One region of the Roseateles sp. DAIF2 genome, then DNA from elsewhere that is predicted to be linked to it. Evidence: predicted binding sites of a transcription regulator. Region 1 holds the regulator's gene; each other region holds the start of a gene.
The links. The regulator HrcA, encoded in region 1, represses chaperone genes, less so after heat shock. The targets are predictions, from matches to a motif close to TTAGCACTCNNNNNNNNNGAGTGCTAA.
Positions count from the first base shown of each region.

Region 2: a site for HrcA is predicted at 1,357-1,383, ahead of groES (co-chaperone GroES). Genes of this name have one in related genera too.
Region 3: a site for HrcA is predicted at 2,543-2,569, ahead of G8A07_RS13835 (co-chaperone GroES). Genes of this name have one in related genera too.
Region 4: a site for HrcA is predicted at 3,025-3,051, ahead of rpoH (RNA polymerase sigma factor RpoH). Genes of this name have one in related genera too.

Region 1 covers NZ_CP049919.1:4,870,326-4,874,673, forward strand. Annotated here, with positions in the region: gene G8A07_RS27965 (hypothetical protein) at 1-332, opposite strand, end outside; one part of gene G8A07_RS22470 (IS3 family transposase) at 289-1,202, opposite strand; one part of gene G8A07_RS22470 (IS3 family transposase) at 1,202-1,442, opposite strand; tRNA gene G8A07_RS22475 (tRNA-Ile) at 1,905-1,981, opposite strand; gene hrcA (heat-inducible transcriptional repressor HrcA) at 2,025-3,041, opposite strand; gene G8A07_RS22485 (NAD kinase) at 3,111-4,001, shown strand; gene recN (DNA repair protein RecN) at 4,141-4,348, shown strand, end outside.
Region 2 covers NZ_CP049919.1:4,981,933-4,986,280, forward strand. Annotated here, with positions in the region: gene G8A07_RS22980 (TonB C-terminal domain-containing protein) at 1-1,115, opposite strand, end outside; gene groES (co-chaperone GroES) at 1,492-1,782, shown strand; gene groL (chaperonin GroEL) at 1,971-3,617, shown strand; gene G8A07_RS22995 (DUF1631 family protein) at 3,735-4,348, shown strand, end outside.
Region 3 covers NZ_CP049919.1:3,028,502-3,032,849, reverse strand. Annotated here, with positions in the region: gene G8A07_RS13845 (hypothetical protein) at 1-206, shown strand, start outside; gene groL (chaperonin GroEL) at 510-2,150, opposite strand; gene G8A07_RS13835 (co-chaperone GroES) at 2,188-2,484, opposite strand; gene G8A07_RS13830 (rhodanese-like domain-containing protein) at 2,718-3,239, shown strand; gene epsC (serine O-acetyltransferase EpsC) at 3,245-4,192, shown strand; gene G8A07_RS13820 (family 2A encapsulin nanocompartment shell protein) at 4,245-4,348, shown strand, end outside.
Region 4 covers NZ_CP049919.1:1,468,073-1,472,420, reverse strand. Annotated here, with positions in the region: gene G8A07_RS06890 (CHASE domain-containing protein) at 1-2,400, shown strand, start outside; gene G8A07_RS06885 (chemotaxis protein CheW) at 2,454-2,957, shown strand; gene rpoH (RNA polymerase sigma factor RpoH) at 3,101-4,018, shown strand; gene G8A07_RS06875 (DUF4166 domain-containing protein) at 4,101-4,348, shown strand, end outside.

The DNA.
Region 1 (4,348 bases):
AACCACTCTTGTGCGCCAGTCTTCGCAATATCTGCGGCCGCTTCCTTGGCTTCCGACTTGGCATTGCGATACCCCAGGAATCCACCCAAAACCAGCAACACCGTGATGCCGGCGCTCAGTATGGCGATCACAACGCCAAAGCGGTCAACGCTTTGGCTTAGCTGCGCCAACTGGTCATCTACACGCTTGTCAACGGCGGCTATTTGTTGGCGCAAAGCCTCAACATCTTTGACTTGAAGCTCCTTTTGTGACTCCCACTTACTTTGTTGCTGAATCGACCCGGGTTTCCTAGACACCCATGAGCCGTTGGGAATGGCGTCGTTCGAACTCAACGGGCGAAGTGTCGCCGGCGGTTCCGTGACGCCGCTTGGGGTTGTAAAACATCTCGATGTAGTTGAAGACGTCGGCGCGGGCGTCGTTGCGCGTGGCATAGACCTGGCGGCGGATGCGCTCGCGCTTGAGCAACTGGAAGAAGCTCTCGGCCACGGCGTTGTCATGGCAGTTGCCGCGCCGGCTCATGCTGCTGACCAGGTTGTGGTCGCGCAGGAACGTCTGCCACTCATGGCCGGTGAACTGGCAGCCCTGGTCGGAGTGGACCGTAACGGCCTGTCTGGGCTGGCGGCGCCATAACGCCATCAGCAGTGCATCCAGCACCAGGCTGGTGTCGATGCGACTGCCCATCGACCAGCCCACCACCTGGCGCGAGAACAGGTCGACCACGACCGCCAGGTACAGCCATCCCTCGTGCGTGCGGATGTAGGTGATGTCGGTCACCCAGGACTGGTTGGGCTCGGCCGCCGTGAACTGGCGCTGCAGGTGGTTGGGTGCAACGACTGCAGGCCTGCCCCCGCGCACGCCTGGGCGGCGCCGGTAGCCGGTCTGCGAGCGCAGACCTTCGAGCTTGAGCAGCCGCGCCACGCGGTGCTTGCCGCAGCGCTCGCCGAGGTCGCGCATGTCCAGCGTCAGCTTGCGATAGCCGTACACGCCGCCGCTCTCCAACCAGGCCTGCTTGAGCAGCCCGGTCAGCCGCAGGTCATCCTTGGCCCTGGCGCTCTGCGGCTCAGCCCTCCATGCGTAATAGCCGCTCGGGTGCACCTGCATCACCTTGCACATGCGCCGCACGCTGTACTGGGCCTCGTGCGCCTTGATGAACGCGTACCTCACCCGGACTGTTTGGCAAAGTACGCGGCGGCCTTTTTTAGGATGTCGCGCTCCTCGGTCACGCGCCGCAGCTCGGCCTTCAGCCGCCGCAGTTCCTCGGCCTGCGAGACCTGTGCCTGCCGCTCGGCGCCCGGCGCCGAGTACACCTTGATCCACTTGTACAGGCTGTGCTGGCTCACTCCGATCCGTGCCGACACGTCGGCCACCCGGTGGCCTCGCTCCGTGATCTGCTTGACCGCCTCGATCTTGAATTCTTCTGGGTAGGGTTGGTTGGTCTTCATGGCACCTCCTATTGGGCCTCAGATTGAGACTCGAAGGTGTCTACTGAATCCGGGTCGATTCATGCAATTCCTTGAAAGCGTTCAAGTCGTCTTGCGATGCAACCACTGAGCTTGGAGCTGCTTGCGCAACAGCCGTGGCCCATAGCAAGAGGCATATAGCCAACAGTCGGCTCATAGGAACCACTCCCTTGATCGCTTTCATGAATTGCCGTCGATGGCAAATTTAAGCTCGGGATGCTAGCAAATCCGTTGAATTGCCGAACTATGGCGGCAAGGCCATCACAGCGGGCTGGTCCGCAACCAAAGCCAGCGCCAAGAACCTTGGCTATGCAACACTGGAACATTGATCGGATGCTGATGGCCACCAATGCAAAATCCGACGTCGCGGCTACATGGCGGCTACATGAGCCCAAGAGGCAACAAAGCACGAACGAAAATATTCGGCTAAGTGTTTTACTTATTTGGTAGGCCGTACAGGACTTGAACCTGTGACCAAAGGATTATGAGTCCTCTGCTCTAACCATCTGAGCTAACGGCCCGAAGCGCGCGATTGTAAGGGTGCCTCGCGGGCGCCCGCCGCCATCACTTCTGCGACAGCGCGTTCGTCACCATCCGCGAGGTGATGTCGACGATCTGGATCATGCGGTCGTAGGCCATGCGGGTCGGGCCGATCACGCCCAGGGTGCCGACGACCTGACCGTCGACCTCGTAGGGCGCGGAGACGATCGACAGCTCCTCGTAGGGCACGACCTGGCTCTCGCCGCCGATGTAGATGCGCACGCCCTCGGCGCGGCTGGAGACGTCCAGCAGGCGCATCAGCTGGGTCTTCTGCTCGAACAGGTCGAACAGGCGCCGCAGGCTGCCCATGTCGTGGCTGAAGTCCTGCACGGTCAGCAGGTTGCGCTCGCCGGAGACGACGACGCGGTCCTCCTCATGCTGCATCGCCTCGGTGCCGACCTGCACGGCCGCGCTCATCAGCTGCGCGATCTCGCCGCGCAGCGCGTCGACCTCGCTCTTCAGCCGCTCGCGCACCGCCTCCAGGCTCAGGCCGGCGTAATGGCTGTTGAGCCGGTTGCTGGCCTCGGCCAGCTCGGACTGGCTCAGGTCCTGGGCGGTGAAGATGACCCGGTTCTGCACATCGCCGTCCGGCGAGACCATGATCACCAGCACCCGGCGTTCGCCCAGGCGCAGGAACTCGATGTGGTGGAACACGCTGGGCTTGCGCGGCGCGGTCACGACGCCGACGAAGCTCGACAGGTTGGACAGCAGCTGCGCGGCGTTGGCGATCACGCGCTGCGGCTGGTCCGGCAGCAGCTGGCTCTCCAGCGGCCGGGTGTCGGTCACCAGGCCCTGCTGGGCGGTCAGCATGGTGTCGACGAAGAGGCGGTAGCCGCGTGCGGTCGGGATGCGGCCGGCGCTGGTGTGCGGGCTGGCGATCAGGCCCAGCTCCTCCAGGTCCGCCATCACATTGCGGATCGTCGCCGGGCTCAGCTCCAGGCCGGAGGCCTTGGAAAGCGTGCGCGAACCGACGGGCTGGCCGTCCGCGATATAGCGTTCGACCAGGGTTTTCAGCAGGGATCTGGAGCGCTCGTCGAGCATGGCGGTCATTGTACGGACTGCAGCGCCACGGTCAGCGGGCATTCACATCGCTGTGGTGTAATTCTGCGCATGGTCACGAAGCCTCCTCCTACACCGTTCCGACATGCGGCCATCGTGGGCAAACATCAAGCCCGCGGCATCCGGCCGGTCCTGGAGGAGGTTGCCGAATTCGTGGCCGCTCAGGGATTGGATGTTTCCCTGGAACGCGAGACCGCCGAGAACACCGGCATCACCGACTACCCCGCCCTCTCCAACGACGAGATGGGCGCGCAATGCGACCTGGCGATCGTCGTCGGCGGCGACGGCACGATGCTCGGCTTCGCGCGCGACATGGCAAGACATGGCACCCCGCTGGTCGGCATCAACCAGGGGCGCCTGGGCTTCATCACCGATATCTCGCTGGAGCGCTTTCGCGAGGCGCTGGCGCCGATCCTGGCCGGCGACTACGAGAAGGAGCAGCGCGCGATGCTGGAGGGCGCCGTCTGGCGCGACGGCGATTGCATCTTCGAGGGCCTGGCGCTCAACGATGTGGTGGTCAGCCGCGGCGCCACCGCCTCGATGGTGGAGCTGAAGGTGGACGTGGGCGACGAGTTCGTCGCCAATATGCGCGCCGACGGCGTGATCGTCGCCTCCCCGACCGGCTCGACCGCCTACTCCCTGTCATCTGGCGGCCCCATCATGCATCCCAGCATCGCTGGCTGGGTGCTGGTGCCGATCGCTTCGCATGCGCTGTCCAACCGCCCGATCGTGCTGCCGGACTCCGGCGAGGTGCGGCTGGAGATCGTGGCCGGGCGCGACGCCAGCGTCAATTTCGACATGCAGAGCCTGGCCAGCCTGCTGCACGGCGACCGCATCACGGTGCGGCGGTCCGCGCACAAGGTCTGCTTCCTGCATCCGCAGGGCTGGAGTTATTACGCGACGCTGCGCCGCAAGCTGCGCTGGTACGAGGGAGTGAGTTGATGGCCCACCCCCTACGGCCTACGGCCGCCCCCGCAAGGGGGCACGCCCGCAGGCCCGGCGGAGCCGGATCCTCGGGCGTCGCTCGGTGCGGATGCGCGCGTGCAATGAACACGCCGCTCAAGCGGCATGGAGAACTTTGATGCTTAGGCGTTTGAGCCTGCGCGATTTCGTGATCGTGCCGGCGCTGGAGCTCGATTTCGATAGCGGCTTCGCGGTGCTGACCGGCGAGACCGGTGCCGGCAAGTCCATCCTGATCGATGCGCTGCAGCTCGCCCTGGGCAGCCGCGGCGATGCCGGCGTGGTGCGCGAGGGCGCGGCGCGCGCCGAGATCACGGCCGAGTTCGACA
Region 2 (4,348 bases), 110 kb from region 1:
GTGACGGCAGCTGCTGCGGCCGCGCGCTCGGCCTCTTGCTGCTGCTGTTGCTGAAACCTGCGCTCGGCGGCCTGGCGTTCCGCTGCGGCGGCTTCCCTGGCTGCCGCCTGCCGGGCCGCCTCGGCCCTGGCCGCTTCCTCCGCACGCGCGGACTCCGCCTCCTCGCGTGCCCGCCGCTGCGCCGCGGCCTCGGCTGCCGCAGCGGCCTGCGCCTGCTGCTTCTGCAGCAGCTCGGCGGCACGCTGACGCTCCTCGGCCTCGCGCAAAGCCGCCATCGCCGCGGCCTGCTGCTGTCGTCGCGCATCCTCTTCCCGGGCCGCAGTAGCCAGTTGCCGTTGCCGCCGTTCGAGCTCCTCGCGCTCGGCCGCCAGCCGCGCTGCCTCCGCTTCCGCCTTCGCAGCGGCTGCTACAGCCGCCTCACGGCGGATGGCATCCTCCCGCGCCTCTCGACGTCGCTGTTCCTCCTCCAATGCCGCCAGTCTGGCGACCTCGGCCAGGCGTTCCCGCTCCAGCCGCTGCACCTCCACCTCCTGCATCGCGCGTTGCAGCGCGGCCGTCGGGCTGGAGGCCGGCAGCTCGGGCATGGCCGGCACGCTCCACGTCACGCTCTCGGACGGGGTCAAGGCCACGACGACCGGCGCGGGCAGCGCTGGCGCTTGCGCCACGCTCGAGGGCTCGACGGCTGCCGCCGACATTTCCGCCGGCACCGGCTCGGGTTCGATCACAAGCTCCGCCGGCCGGGCCACCTGCGGCGCAAGCATCACCACCGTCTGAGTAGCCGGCACTGGCGCCGCAGCCGGGGACGTGGCCGGTTCGGTGCTCGGCGCTACCGGCGCCTGCGGCGGAGCAGCCCCCCTGGGCGGCGCCAGCACGACTCGCAGCGGCTCGGGCGCCTCGGCACGGCGCTCGCGCCAGGGCAGCTCAAACCCCGGCAGGCCCACGCCCTGGCCGCCAAAGCTCAGGCTCAGCAGCAGGGCATGGACCAGCAGGGAGAGCAGCAGCGCGTTCGCTTGCCGCCGACGGTCCCGCCGGCGCCGGCCGGAGGTCGAGGTTGAGGCCGGTGATGGTCCCAGCAGGGTGGTCGACGGGCGGCCGGGTTGCGGGGGCTTGCTCATCGACGCGGCTTCGGGCGCGGCGCCGCGCGACCCGGGCGGATACCTCGCGCCTGATTTTTCTGAATCCGACCTCGCCGTCCTCCGCCCATCGATCCGTCCCAAGCAAGTAGATAGTAGAGCCCCGGGCGCCGATTCTCCCTGCTTCGCCCGACGCCTTGCCCCCGGGATGCTGCGGAGCCGGAACGGCCGGGCCGAACCTTCCCCCTCTTGAAAGCCCGTAAGTCGTCCTTATAATCATCTGCTAGCACTCACCAAGCCCGAGTGCTAACGACTCAGCCGGTGGCCCTGGCCGCCGGGTAAACGTCCTGCATGTGAATGGGTGCCTTTCACATGGCGACCCATTCCAACTAGCACCGAGAAATCTCAAGGAGATGTGATGAAACTGCGTCCTCTGCACGATCGCGTGATCGTTAAGCGCCTGGAACAAGAAACCAAGACCGCTTCCGGCATCGTCATCCCCGACAACGCCGCAGAGAAGCCCGACCAGGGCGAAGTGCTGGCCGTGGGTCCCGGCAAGCGCAATGACAAGGGCGAGTTCGTGGCCCTGAACGTGGCCGTTGGCGACCGCGTGCTGTTCGGCAAGTACAGCGGCCAGACCGTCAAGGTCGACGGCGACGAACTGCTGGTGATGCGCGAAGAAGACCTGTTCGCCGTGGTCGCCAAGTAAAGCTACTGCGCGGCTGCCCGGCGTCGTTGGGCGGTGCTCGGGATCCTCACGACCAGGAAGGTCGTTCCGGTCCCTGCGCTCCGTCCGCCTAGCCCGGCAACCGCTCGCTACGCTTTCCTTGGCAACCACCATCGCGTGGTCCGGGAAAGCGGGCAACACCCCATCAAACTGAATTCGGAGAATTGAACATGGCAGCAAAAGACGTAGTCTTCGGCGGCGAAGCCCGTGCCCGCATGGTTGAAGGCGTGAACATCCTGGCCAACGCGGTCAAGGTCACGCTGGGTCCCAAGGGCCGCAACGTGGTGCTGGAGCGCTCGTTCGGCGCCCCCACCGTCACCAAGGACGGTGTGTCGGTCGCCAAGGAAATCGAGCTGAAGGACAAGCTGCAGAACATGGGCGCCCAGATGGTCAAGGAAGTCGCTTCCAAGACCTCGGACAACGCCGGTGACGGCACCACCACCGCCACCGTGCTGGCCCAGGCCATCGTGCGCGAAGGCATGAAGTACGTGGCCGCCGGCATGAACCCGATGGACCTGAAGCGCGGCATCGACAAGGCGGTCACCGCCCTGGTCGCCGAGCTGAAGAAGGCCTCGAAGGCCACCACCACCTCGAAGGAAATCGCCCAGGTCGGCACGATCTCGGCCAACTCCGACGCCGACGTCGGCGAAATCATCGCCTCGGCGATGGACAAGGTGGGCAAGGAAGGCGTCATCACCGTCGAAGACGGCAAGAGCCTGAACAACGAGCTGGACGTCGTCGAAGGCATGCAGTTCGACCGCGGCTACCTGTCGCCCTACTTCATCAACAACCCGGAAAAGCAATCCGCGATCCTGGACAACCCCTTCGTGCTGCTGTACGACAAGAAGGTGTCCAACATCCGTGACCTGCTGCCGACGCTGGAAGCCGTCGCCAAGGCCGGCCGCCCGCTGCTGATCATCGCCGAGGAAGTCGAAGGCGAAGCGCTGGCGACCCTGGTGGTCAACACCATCCGCGGCATCCTGAAGGTCGTGGCCGTCAAGGCTCCGGGCTTCGGCGACCGTCGCAAGGCCATGCTGGAAGACATCGCCATCCTGACCGGCGGCAAGGTGATCGCCGAGGAAGTGGGCCTGTCGCTGGAGAAGGTCACGCTGGCCGACCTGGGCCAGGCCAAGCGCGTCGAAGTGGGCAAGGAAAACACCACCATCATCGACGGCTCGGGCGCCGCTGCCGACATCGAGGCACGCGTCAAGCAAGTGCGCATCCAGATCGAGGAAGCCACCAGCGACTACGACCGTGAGAAGCTGCAAGAGCGCGTGGCCAAGCTGGCCGGCGGTGTTGCCGTGATCAAGGTTGGCGCCGCCACCGAAGTCGAGATGAAGGAAAAGAAGGCCCGCGTGGAAGACGCGCTGCACGCCACCCGTGCCGCCGTTGAAGAAGGCATCGTCGCCGGCGGCGGCGTGGCCCTGCTGCGCGCCAAGCAAGCCGCTGGCGAGATCAAGGGCGACAACGCCGACCAGGATGCCGGCATCAAGCTGGTCCTGAAGGCCATCGAAGCCCCGCTGCGCGAGATCGTCTACAACGCCGGTGGCGAGGCTTCGGTCGTCGTCAACGCCGTGCTGGCCGGCAAGGGCAACTACGGCTTCAATGCCGCCAACGACACCTACGGCGACATGATCGAGATGGGCATCCTGGATCCCACCAAGGTCACCCGCACCGCGCTGCAGAACGCCGCTTCGGTCGCCTCGCTGATGCTGACCACCGAAGCCATGGTCGCCGAGTCCCCCAAGGACGACGCACCGGCCGGCGGCATGCCCGGCGGCATGGGCGGCATGGGCGGCATGGGCATGGACATGTAATGTCCGACGCCTGAGTCCCCGCGACTCACGCTCGAACGAGGGGCCGCAGCGATGCGGCCCCTTTTTTCATGGCGCGACCGGCCCATAATGTCCCCATCATCCGGTACGCCCGTGTCCATGTCCTCGCTTCCAGCCCTTACCCAGCAGTCCCTCGTCACCGATGCCCTGGCCCTTGTGCCAACGCTCGCGCGCCGGCTGCAGGACGAGATCCATGACGCGCTGAACGGCAGCACCCAGTACCGCCTGCTGGTCGAACCCTGGCAACGCCAGCGCCTGCGCTTCGTCGAGCGCTTCGAGCAAGCCCTGACCCCGCTGCTGGCGGCCGGCGCGCGCGGCGACGATCCGCTGCAGCGCCGCACGGCGCGCGGCCTGGACGAGCTGAGCCTGGTCGACGAGCGCCAGGCCCTGCACGACGTGGCCCTGGCCCATGTGATCCAGGCGATCGAGGACCAGAGCCGCAACGACCTCTACCACCTGGGCAACTTCTTCGCCGCGCTGCGCGGCACCGCCCGCGCGCGCAAGGACGACAACCCGCTGCGCCCCGCCGTCTTCGCCCAGGCCCTGCAGCGCACGCTGGACCAGGTGCCGCTCGATGCCGAGGGCCACTACACCCTGATGCGCGCCGCCGCGCCGCCGCTGGCACGCGGCCTGAGCGATCTCTACGCCGAGATGTGCGCCCAGCTGCGTGCCGCCCAGCTGACCCCGCTGATCACCAGCCGCGGCCAGCCCGA
Region 3 (4,348 bases), 1.8 Mb from region 1:
TGCATGACTACAGCGCCGCGCTCTTGGTGGCCGCCGCCCATGCGGTGGCACTGGGCGCGCTGTGGCGCATCTATCCCGGCGAAACAGGCTGGCTCGCGCCGGCTCCCTGGATCTGTGGGCTCAGCGGCCTGGCGGCCGTCGTGGCCCTGCTGTGGCTGGCACGCTGGCGCTTCCGGCCGGTTGGCCGGAAGACGGCCGCGGCCTAGGCCTGCCATCTTCTTGGCAGACCGCGGTGCTGCCGGCAGACCCGGCCCCGCCAGTTGCCGGGCGACTTTGCGAGGCCGAGGAACGCAGCGGCGCGGGGCGCGCGCGTCAGCGCGCTTCATGGACTGACTGGGCGCTACTGTCTGCCCGCAGCGAGCCGCAGGCGAGCGTAGGGAGTTGAGCGCCCGCCCCGCGGCGCGAGTACCGCAGGGCAGTCTTGCCGGCCGCCAGGCCGGCAAGACCCTCGCATCGGAGCCCGGCGGCTGGTGGGGCCGGGTCGGCCCCGAGCCGCTTAGCGTAGCGCTTTAGAACTCCGGCCCGCCAAAGCCGCCGGCACCGCCGGGCAGGCCGGCCGGGGCCGGCTTGTCCTCGGCCAGTTCGGCGACGATGGCCTCGGTGGTCAGGATCAGGCTGGCGACCGAGGCGGCGTTCTGCAGCGCGGTGCGCGTGACCTTGGCCGGGTCCAGCACGCCCTGCTCGACCAGGTCGCCGTAGCTGCCCTGGGCGGCGTTGTAGCCGAAGTTGCCCTGGCCCTGCAGCACCTTGTCGACCACCACGCTGGGCTCGTCGCCGGCATTGGCGACGATCTGGCGCAGCGGCTCCTCGATCGCGCGCAGAACCAGGCGGATGCCGGCGTTCTGGTCGGCATTGTCGCCGCTCAGGGCGCCCAGCGCCTGGCGCGCACGCAGCAGGGCCACGCCGCCGCCGGGCACCACGCCCTCCTCCACCGCGGCGCGGGTCGCATGCAGCGCGTCCTCGACGCGGGCCTTCTTCTCCTTGAGCTCGACCTCGGTGGCCGCGCCGACCTTGATCACCGCGACGCCACCGGCCAGCTTGGCCACGCGCTCCTGCAGCTTCTCGCGGTCGTAGTCGCTGGTGGCCTCGTCGATCTGGGCGCGCAGCTGCTTGACGCGCGCCTGGATCTGCTCGACCGAGCCGGCGCCGTCGATCAGGGTGCTGTTCTCCTTGCCGACCTCGACCCGCTTGGCCTGGCCCAGGTCGGCCAGGGTGACCTTCTCCAGGGTCAGGCCGACCTCCTCGGCGATCACCTTGCCGCCGGTCAGGATCGCGATGTCCTCCAGGATGGCCTTGCGGCGGTCGCCGAAGCCCGGCGCCTTCACCGCCACCACCTTCAGGATGCCGCGGATCGAGTTGACCACCAGGGTGGCCAGGGCCTCACCCTCGATGTCCTCGGCAATGATCAGGAGCGGCCGGCCGGCCTTGGCCACGGCTTCGAGCGTCGGCAGCAGGTCGCGGATATTGCTGACCTTCTTGTCGACCAGCAGCACCAGCGGGTTGTCCAGCTGGGCCAGCTGGCGCTCGCTGTTGTTGATGAAATAGGGGCTCAGATAGCCGCGGTCGAACTGCAGACCCTCGACCACCGAGAGCTCGTTGGCCAGGCTCTTGCCGTCCTCGACCGTGATCACGCCCTCCTTGCCGACCTTGTCGATCGCGTCGGCGATGATCTGGCCGATGTCCCAGTCGGCATTGGCCGAGATCGCGCCGACCTGGGCGATCTCCTTGCTGGTGGTGGTCGGCTTGGCGATGTGCTTGACCTCGGCCACCAGGGCCACAACCGCCTTGTCGATGCCGCGCTTCAGGTCGGCCGGGTTCAGCCCCGCGGCCACATATTTGAAGCCCTCGCGCACGATGGCCTGCGCCAGCACGGTGGCGGTGGTGGTGCCGTCGCCGGCGTTGTCGCTGGTGCGGCTCGCCACCTCCTTGACCAGCTGGGCGCCGATGTTCTCGTAGCGGTCTTTCAGCTCGATCTCCTTGGCCACCGAGACCCCGTCCTTGGTCACGGTGGGCGCGCCGAAGCTGCGCTCCAGCACCACGTTGCGGCCCTTCGGGCCCAGGGTGACCTTGACCGCGTCGGCCAGGATGTTGACGCCGCGAACGATCTTGTGGCGGGCGTCGTCGCCGAAGATGACTTGCTTGGCTGCCATGGAAGGCTCTCTTTCTTTCTCTGTTCGTTCCGGATGTTCAGTTCTTGTCGACGATGACCGCGAACAGGTCTTCCTCGCGCACGACCAGCAGTTCGTCGCCGTCGAGCTTGACGGTCTGGCCGCTGTACTTGCCGAAGATCACCTTGTCGCCAACCTTGACCGAGGGCGCGAGATAGTCGCCGCGCTCGGTGCGCCGGCCGGGGCCGACGGCCAGCACCTCGCCCTGCTCGGGCTTCTCGCCGGCGGAGTCGGGGATCACGATGCCGCTGGCGGTCTTCAGTTCGGGTTCGCTGCGTTTGACGATGATGCGGTCATTCAAGGGGCGCAATGCCATGGCGCTTCTCCTGTGTAGGGGCTGAGCTTGGTTCGGCCCGCCGCCGCGGCGGGTCTTGTTGGCACTCTAGGCAGCACAGTGCTGACACCCAAGGAAGGCCTGCGCATGTGCTTATGCGGCCGCGCGATACCCGAATTGCGCATAAGCAAGCTCCAAAGCCGCAGTTCCTTGCATGCGCCGGGCTTCTTAAGCTGGGTCCACCCCATTCACCCCGGACCAGGATCGCCTCGCCGATGAGCCACAACGCCCCTGTATTGCCTACCGAAGAATCCAACCCAACAACCGAGGGCCAGGTCTTGCCCGCGCCGCTGCAGCAGGCGCTGGACGAGGCCCGCCAAGCCGCCCGCGACGCGGGCCTGGCCTATGCCGGCGGCCTGCCGCCGCCGCTGGCCTGGCAGCTGGTGTCGGCCGGCGCCCTGACCCTGGTCGATGTGCGCTCGCCCGAGGAATACCGCTTCGTCGGCCATGTGCCGGACAGCCTGCAGGTGCCCTGGGCCAGCGGCACCGGCCTGACCCGCAACCCGCGCTTCGTGCGCGAGCTGGAAGCCAAGCTGGGGGGCCGCAAGGACCGCCCGGTGCTGCTGCTGTGCCGCAGCGGCAGGCGCTCGGCACTGGCCGCCGAAGCGGCCGCCAAGGCCGGTTTCACCAAGGTCTATAACGTGCTCGAGGGCTTCGAGGGCGATCTCGATGCGCAGGGCCAGCGCGGCCATGGCAATGGCTGGCGTTTTCACCATCTGCCCTGGCAGCAGGACTGAAAACCATGAGCGGCCTTCCCCCGATTCCTGCCCCGACTTCCGCCCCGACTGCCGAAGACCTGCCGCTGGAGCAGGTCGTGGCCGGCCTGCGCCAGGCGCGGCGCGAATGGCGCGAGCGCCACCGCCTGCACGAGCCGCGCGGCCGCGAGCTGCCCTCGGCCGAGCTGCTGCAGGGCATCGTCGGCGGCCTGCGCGGCGCGCTGTTCCCGCTGCGCCTGGGGCCACCGGACCTGCGGCCCGAGGCTGAGGACTTCTACATCGGCCACCAGCTCGACACCCAGCTGCAGGCGCTGCGCCAGCAGGTGCTGCTGGAGCTGCGCTATGCGGCGCGCGGCCAGCAGGCCGAGGCTCAGCTGGCCGCGCGCGCTCAAGGCCTGGTGGCCGAGTTCGCGCTGGCCCTGCCGCAGATCCGCCGCCTGCTGGACAGCGATGTGCTGGCCGCCTTCGAGGGCGACCCGGCGGCACGCAGCGTCGACGAGGTGCTGCTCTGCTATCCCGGCATCGAGGCGATGATCCACCACCGCCTGGCGCACCAGCTCTATCTGCTGGGCGTGCCGCTCTTGGCGCGCATCGTCGCCGAGCTGGCCCATGCCAAGACCGGCATCGACATCCACCCCGGCGCGCAGATCGGCGCGGGCCTGTTCATCGACCATGGCACCGGCGTCGTGATCGGCGAGACCGCGGTGATCGGCGAGCGGGTGCGCATCTACCAGGCCGTGACCCTGGGCGCGCGCAGCTTCCCGACCGACGACCAGGGCCAGATCCGCAAAGGCGCGCCGCGCCATCCGGTGGTCGAGGACGAGGTCGTGATCTATGCCGGCGCCACCATCCTCGGCCGCATCACCCTGGGCCGCGGTTCGACCATCGGCGGCAATGTCTGGCTGACCCGCAGCGTCGCGCCGGGCAGCCAGATCAGCCAGGCCAATGCCGCGCCGGCGACCCAGCCGCTCTGAGTTCTCTTCCCTTTCCCGTCCTTTCTTTCACCACCACCAGGAGCTTTCATTCATGGCCGACAGCCAAGAGGCCCAGCAGGCGCTCAGCGACAATGCCGCGCGCCAGCTAGCCAACGCGACCAAGACCGTTCCGCAGTTGTCCGTCATCAGCCCGCG
Region 4 (4,348 bases), 2.6 Mb from region 1:
CTGGTGGCGCCCGAGCCGCGCCGCGCCGCCTTCCAGCAGGGCACCGCGGCCTATCTGCTGCCCGGCAGCCATCTGCTGGCGCTGGGCTGGGCGCGCCAGGTCGAGCGCGGCCCGGCGCTGGCGGCGCTGGACCGCGCGGCGCGCGCCGAGGGCTTCGAGAGCTACCGGGCGCGCGACCGCCAGCGCGCCGGCGACCACCAGCCGGCCGCGGACGAACCGATGCTGGCGATCCGCCTGATCGAGCCGCAGCCGCGCAATGCCGGCGCCCTGGGCATCAATATCCGCTCGATCCCGCCGGCACGTGCGGCGCTGGAGCGCGCGCAGCGCAGCGCCCTGCCCGCGGCCACCGAGGGCTTCCAGCTCTCGCAGGACAGCGAGACCGCGACCGGCGTCGTGATCTACCAGGCCCTGTACGAGGGCCTGCCCAGCACGGTGGCCGAGCGCGAGGTGGCGCTGCGCGGCGTGGTGTTTGCGACCCTGCGGCCGGACCAACTGATCGAGGCGGTCTCGGCCATGGTGCCGGAGCATCTGGAGATCTGCCTGGTCGACACCGACCCGCTGACGCCGCACCGCCGCCTAGCCGGCCCGACCGGCTGCGAGCAGCTGGGCGCCGGCGTGCCGCTGACCCTGCGCTCGCTCAGCTTCGCCGGCCGCGCCTGGGACATCCGCGTCTATGCGCCGCGCGGCATGCCCAGCGCCACCGGGCGCGGCAGTTGGGCCTTCGCGCTGGTGGGCCTCTTGAGCACCGCGCTGCTGGGCGCGCTGCTGCTGACCGTGAGCGGCCGCGCGCGCCGCATCGAGGCCCTGGTGGCCGAGCGCACCGCGGCGCTGGAGCATGAGGTCGGCGAGCGGCTGCGCGCCTCGGCCGCGCTGCTGCAGAGCGAGCAGCGCTTTCGCAACATCTTCGACAACGTCCCGATCGGCATCTGCTTCGCCGACCTGGACGGCATGCCGCAGGAGGTGAATCCGCAGTTCTGCCGCATGCTGGGCTACGCGGCCGAGGAGCTGCAGCACATCCGCAGCCTGTCCTTCACCCACCCGGAGGACCGCGCCGAGGACGTGCGGCTGGGCCGGCTGCTGATCGCCGGCAAGATCGGCATGTACCGGCGCCAGAAGCGCTACCTGACGCGCGACGGCCGGGAGATCCATGTGCGCGCGCTGGTCAGCCTGCTGCGCGATGCGCACGGCCAGCCCTACCGGCTGGTCGGCGTGGTCGAGGACATCACCGACCAGCTGAAGATGCAGGAGCTGGAGCAGGCGCGCGAGACCGCCGAGGCGGCGAACCGGGCCAAGAACGAGTTCCTCTCGCGCATGAGCCATGAGCTGCGCACGCCGCTGAACGCGATGCTGGGCTTCACCCAGCTGCTGGAGATGGACCGCGAGCACCCGCTGTCCGAGCGCCAGCGCGGCTGGGCCGGCCAGGTCCAGCATGCCGGCTGGCATCTGCTGGAGATGATCAACGACACGCTGGACCTGTCGCGCATCGAATCCGGCTCGCTGAAGCTGGAGCTAGCGCGCCAGGACCTGGGCGCGCTGCTGGACGATGCGCTGGCCCTGATCGAGAAGCCGGCGCAGCAGCGCGGCCTGACGATCGAGAAGCGGCTCGACCCCGAGGCCCGCTTCGCGCTGGGCGACGCCACCCGCATCCGCCAGGTGCTGACCAATCTGCTCAGCAATGCGGTCAAGTACAACGTCGACGGTGGCCGCATCCAGCTGGCCTCGCGCCTGCTGCCCGGCGGCCTGCTGGAGCTGAGCGTCGCCGACACCGGCCTGGGCCTGAGCCCGGAGCAACTGGCCGCGCTGTTCCAGCCCTTCAACCGCCTAGGCCGCGAGCGCAGCGGCACCGAGGGCACCGGCATCGGCCTGGTGATCTGCCAGCGCCTGGTCGAGCTGATGGGCGGAGGGCTGACGGTCAGCAGCAGCGAGGGCCGCGGCTCGACCTTCGCACTGCAGCTGCCCCAGGCACCGCTGGCCGATGCCGCGGCCGCCGCCGCGCCGGAGGCCGATGCGGCGCCGGCGCCGGCACAGCGCCGGCGCGTGGTCTATATCGAGGACAACCTCACCAATGTCGAGGTGATGCGCGGCGTGCTGGCGCAGCGGCCGCAGCTGCATCTGCAGGTCTATGGCGACGGCGCCAGCGGCCTGGCCGCGGTGCTGGCCGAGCCGCCGGACCTGCTGCTGCTGGACATGCAGTTGCCCGACACCGACGGCTTAAGCGTGCTGCGCCGGCTGCGCGAGGCGCCGCGATGCGCGGAGCTGCCGGTGGTGGCGGTCTCGGCCAATGCGCTGCCCGAGCAGATCGAGCGCAGCCATGCCGCGGGCGTGCAACAGTACCTGACCAAACCGGTCGATGTGCGTGAATTGCTCGCGCTGCTGGACCGCCTGCTGCAGCCGGCCTGAGGGCCGGGCCGCGCGCGCCGTGCAAAATACGACTCCCTCCCGCCGGACCGCCCATGAGCTCAACCGCCATCGCCCCTGCCCCCTCCTCCGCCCTGGTCACCGTCAATGAGCCGGTCGGCGTCGCCCGGCAATGCCTGACCTTCCGCATCGGTGCCGAGGAGTACGGCATCGACATCCTGAAGGTGCAGGAGATCCGCTCCTACGAGGCGCCGACCCGGATCGCCAACGCCCCGGCCTTCGTCAAGGGCGTGGTGAACCTGCGCGGCGTGATCGTGCCGATCGTCGACCTGCGGCTGCGCCTGGGCCAGAACGCCGAGTACGGCGCCTTCACCGTCACGATCGTGCTCAATGTGATGGGCCGGGTGGTCGGCATCGTGGTCGATTCGGTCTCCGACGTGCTGGAACTGGCCGCCGACGCGGTCAAGCCGCCGCCCGAGATCGGCGCGGCAATCGACGCCCGCTACATCACCGGCCTGGGCAAGATCGGCGAGCGCATGCTGATCCTGCTGGACATCGAAGGCATGGTCGCCGGCCCGGACTTCGGCCTAGTCGACTGAACTTGTTAGCGATCACTATCGCGGTGATTGTTCACAAATCTTCACTGCAGCATTGCATTTTGCGGCCTTAGCACTCATTTGTAGGGAGTGCTAATATTGCAGTCGTCGGGAGCCCCTGGGCTCCCTTGGCTGGAGGACATTGAATGACCGCACCGACCGCATTGGCTGTTCGCGACCCTTGGGCCCTGGTGCCCTCGCTGGGCAACCTGGATGCCTATATCTCGGCCGTCAACCGCCTGCCGCTGCTGACACCCGAAGAGGAGCTGTCGTTTGCCCGCCGTCTGCGTGAAAACGGCGACCTGGAGGCCGCCGGCCGCCTGGTGCTGTCGCACCTGCGCCTGGTGGTGTCGATCTCGCGCCAGTACCTGGGCTATGGCCTGCCGCAGGGCGACCTGATCCAGGAAGGCAATGTGGGCCTGATGAAGGCGGTCAAGCGCTTCGACCCGGACCAGGGCGTGCGCCTGGTCAGCTACGCCATGCACTGGATCAAGGCCGAGATCCACGAATACATCCTGAAGAACTGGCGCATGGTCAAGGTCGCGACGACCAAGGCCCAGCGCAAGCTGTTCTTCAACCTGCGCTCGATGAAGCACAGCCTCAAGGAAGAGGCCGGCGAGGGCCAGACGCACCGCAACACCCTGACCGAGAGCGAGCTGGAGCATGTGGCGCGCGAGCTCAACGTCAAGCGCGAGGAAGTGCTGGAGATGGAGACGCGCCTGTCCGGCGGCGACGTGGCCCTGGAGCCGCAGACCGACGACGACGGCGAGAACAGCTTCGCCCCGATCGCCTACCTGGCCGACGAGAGCCAGGAGCCGACCCGCGTGCTGGAGAACCGCACGCGCGACGATCTGGCCGGCAATGGCATCGCCCGCGCGCTGGACGCGCTGGACGAGCGCAGCCGCCGCATCGTCGAGGAGCGCTGGCTGAAGGTCAACGACGACAGCTCGGGCGGCATGACCCTGCATGAGCTGGCCGCCGAATACGGCGTCTCGGCCGAGCGCATCCGCCAGATCGAGGTGGCGGCGATGAAGAAGATGAAGAAGGCGCTGGTGGCGGCCTGAGGTCCCTGAGGCCCAATCGCTTGCCCGCCTCCCGCGCCCCACGAAGCCCCGGCATGCCGGGGCTTTTTTTCATGCCGAACTCATGAGTCGGCCCGCGTCGCTCTACGAAGGCCTGCTCGGCCCCTCGTCCTATGCGGCGCTGCCGGCGGCCGTGCAGCGCTTTCATCGCCTGCGGGGAAGCCGGGAACTGCACGGCCGGGTCGAGACCGCGGCGCCGGCCTCGCTGGCGGGCCGGCTGCTGGCCGCCTGCCTGGGCTCGCCGCAGCGCGCCAGCCGGGGTGCCATCCGCTTCCTGCTCGAGGCCGGCGTGACTCAGGAGACCTGGACCCG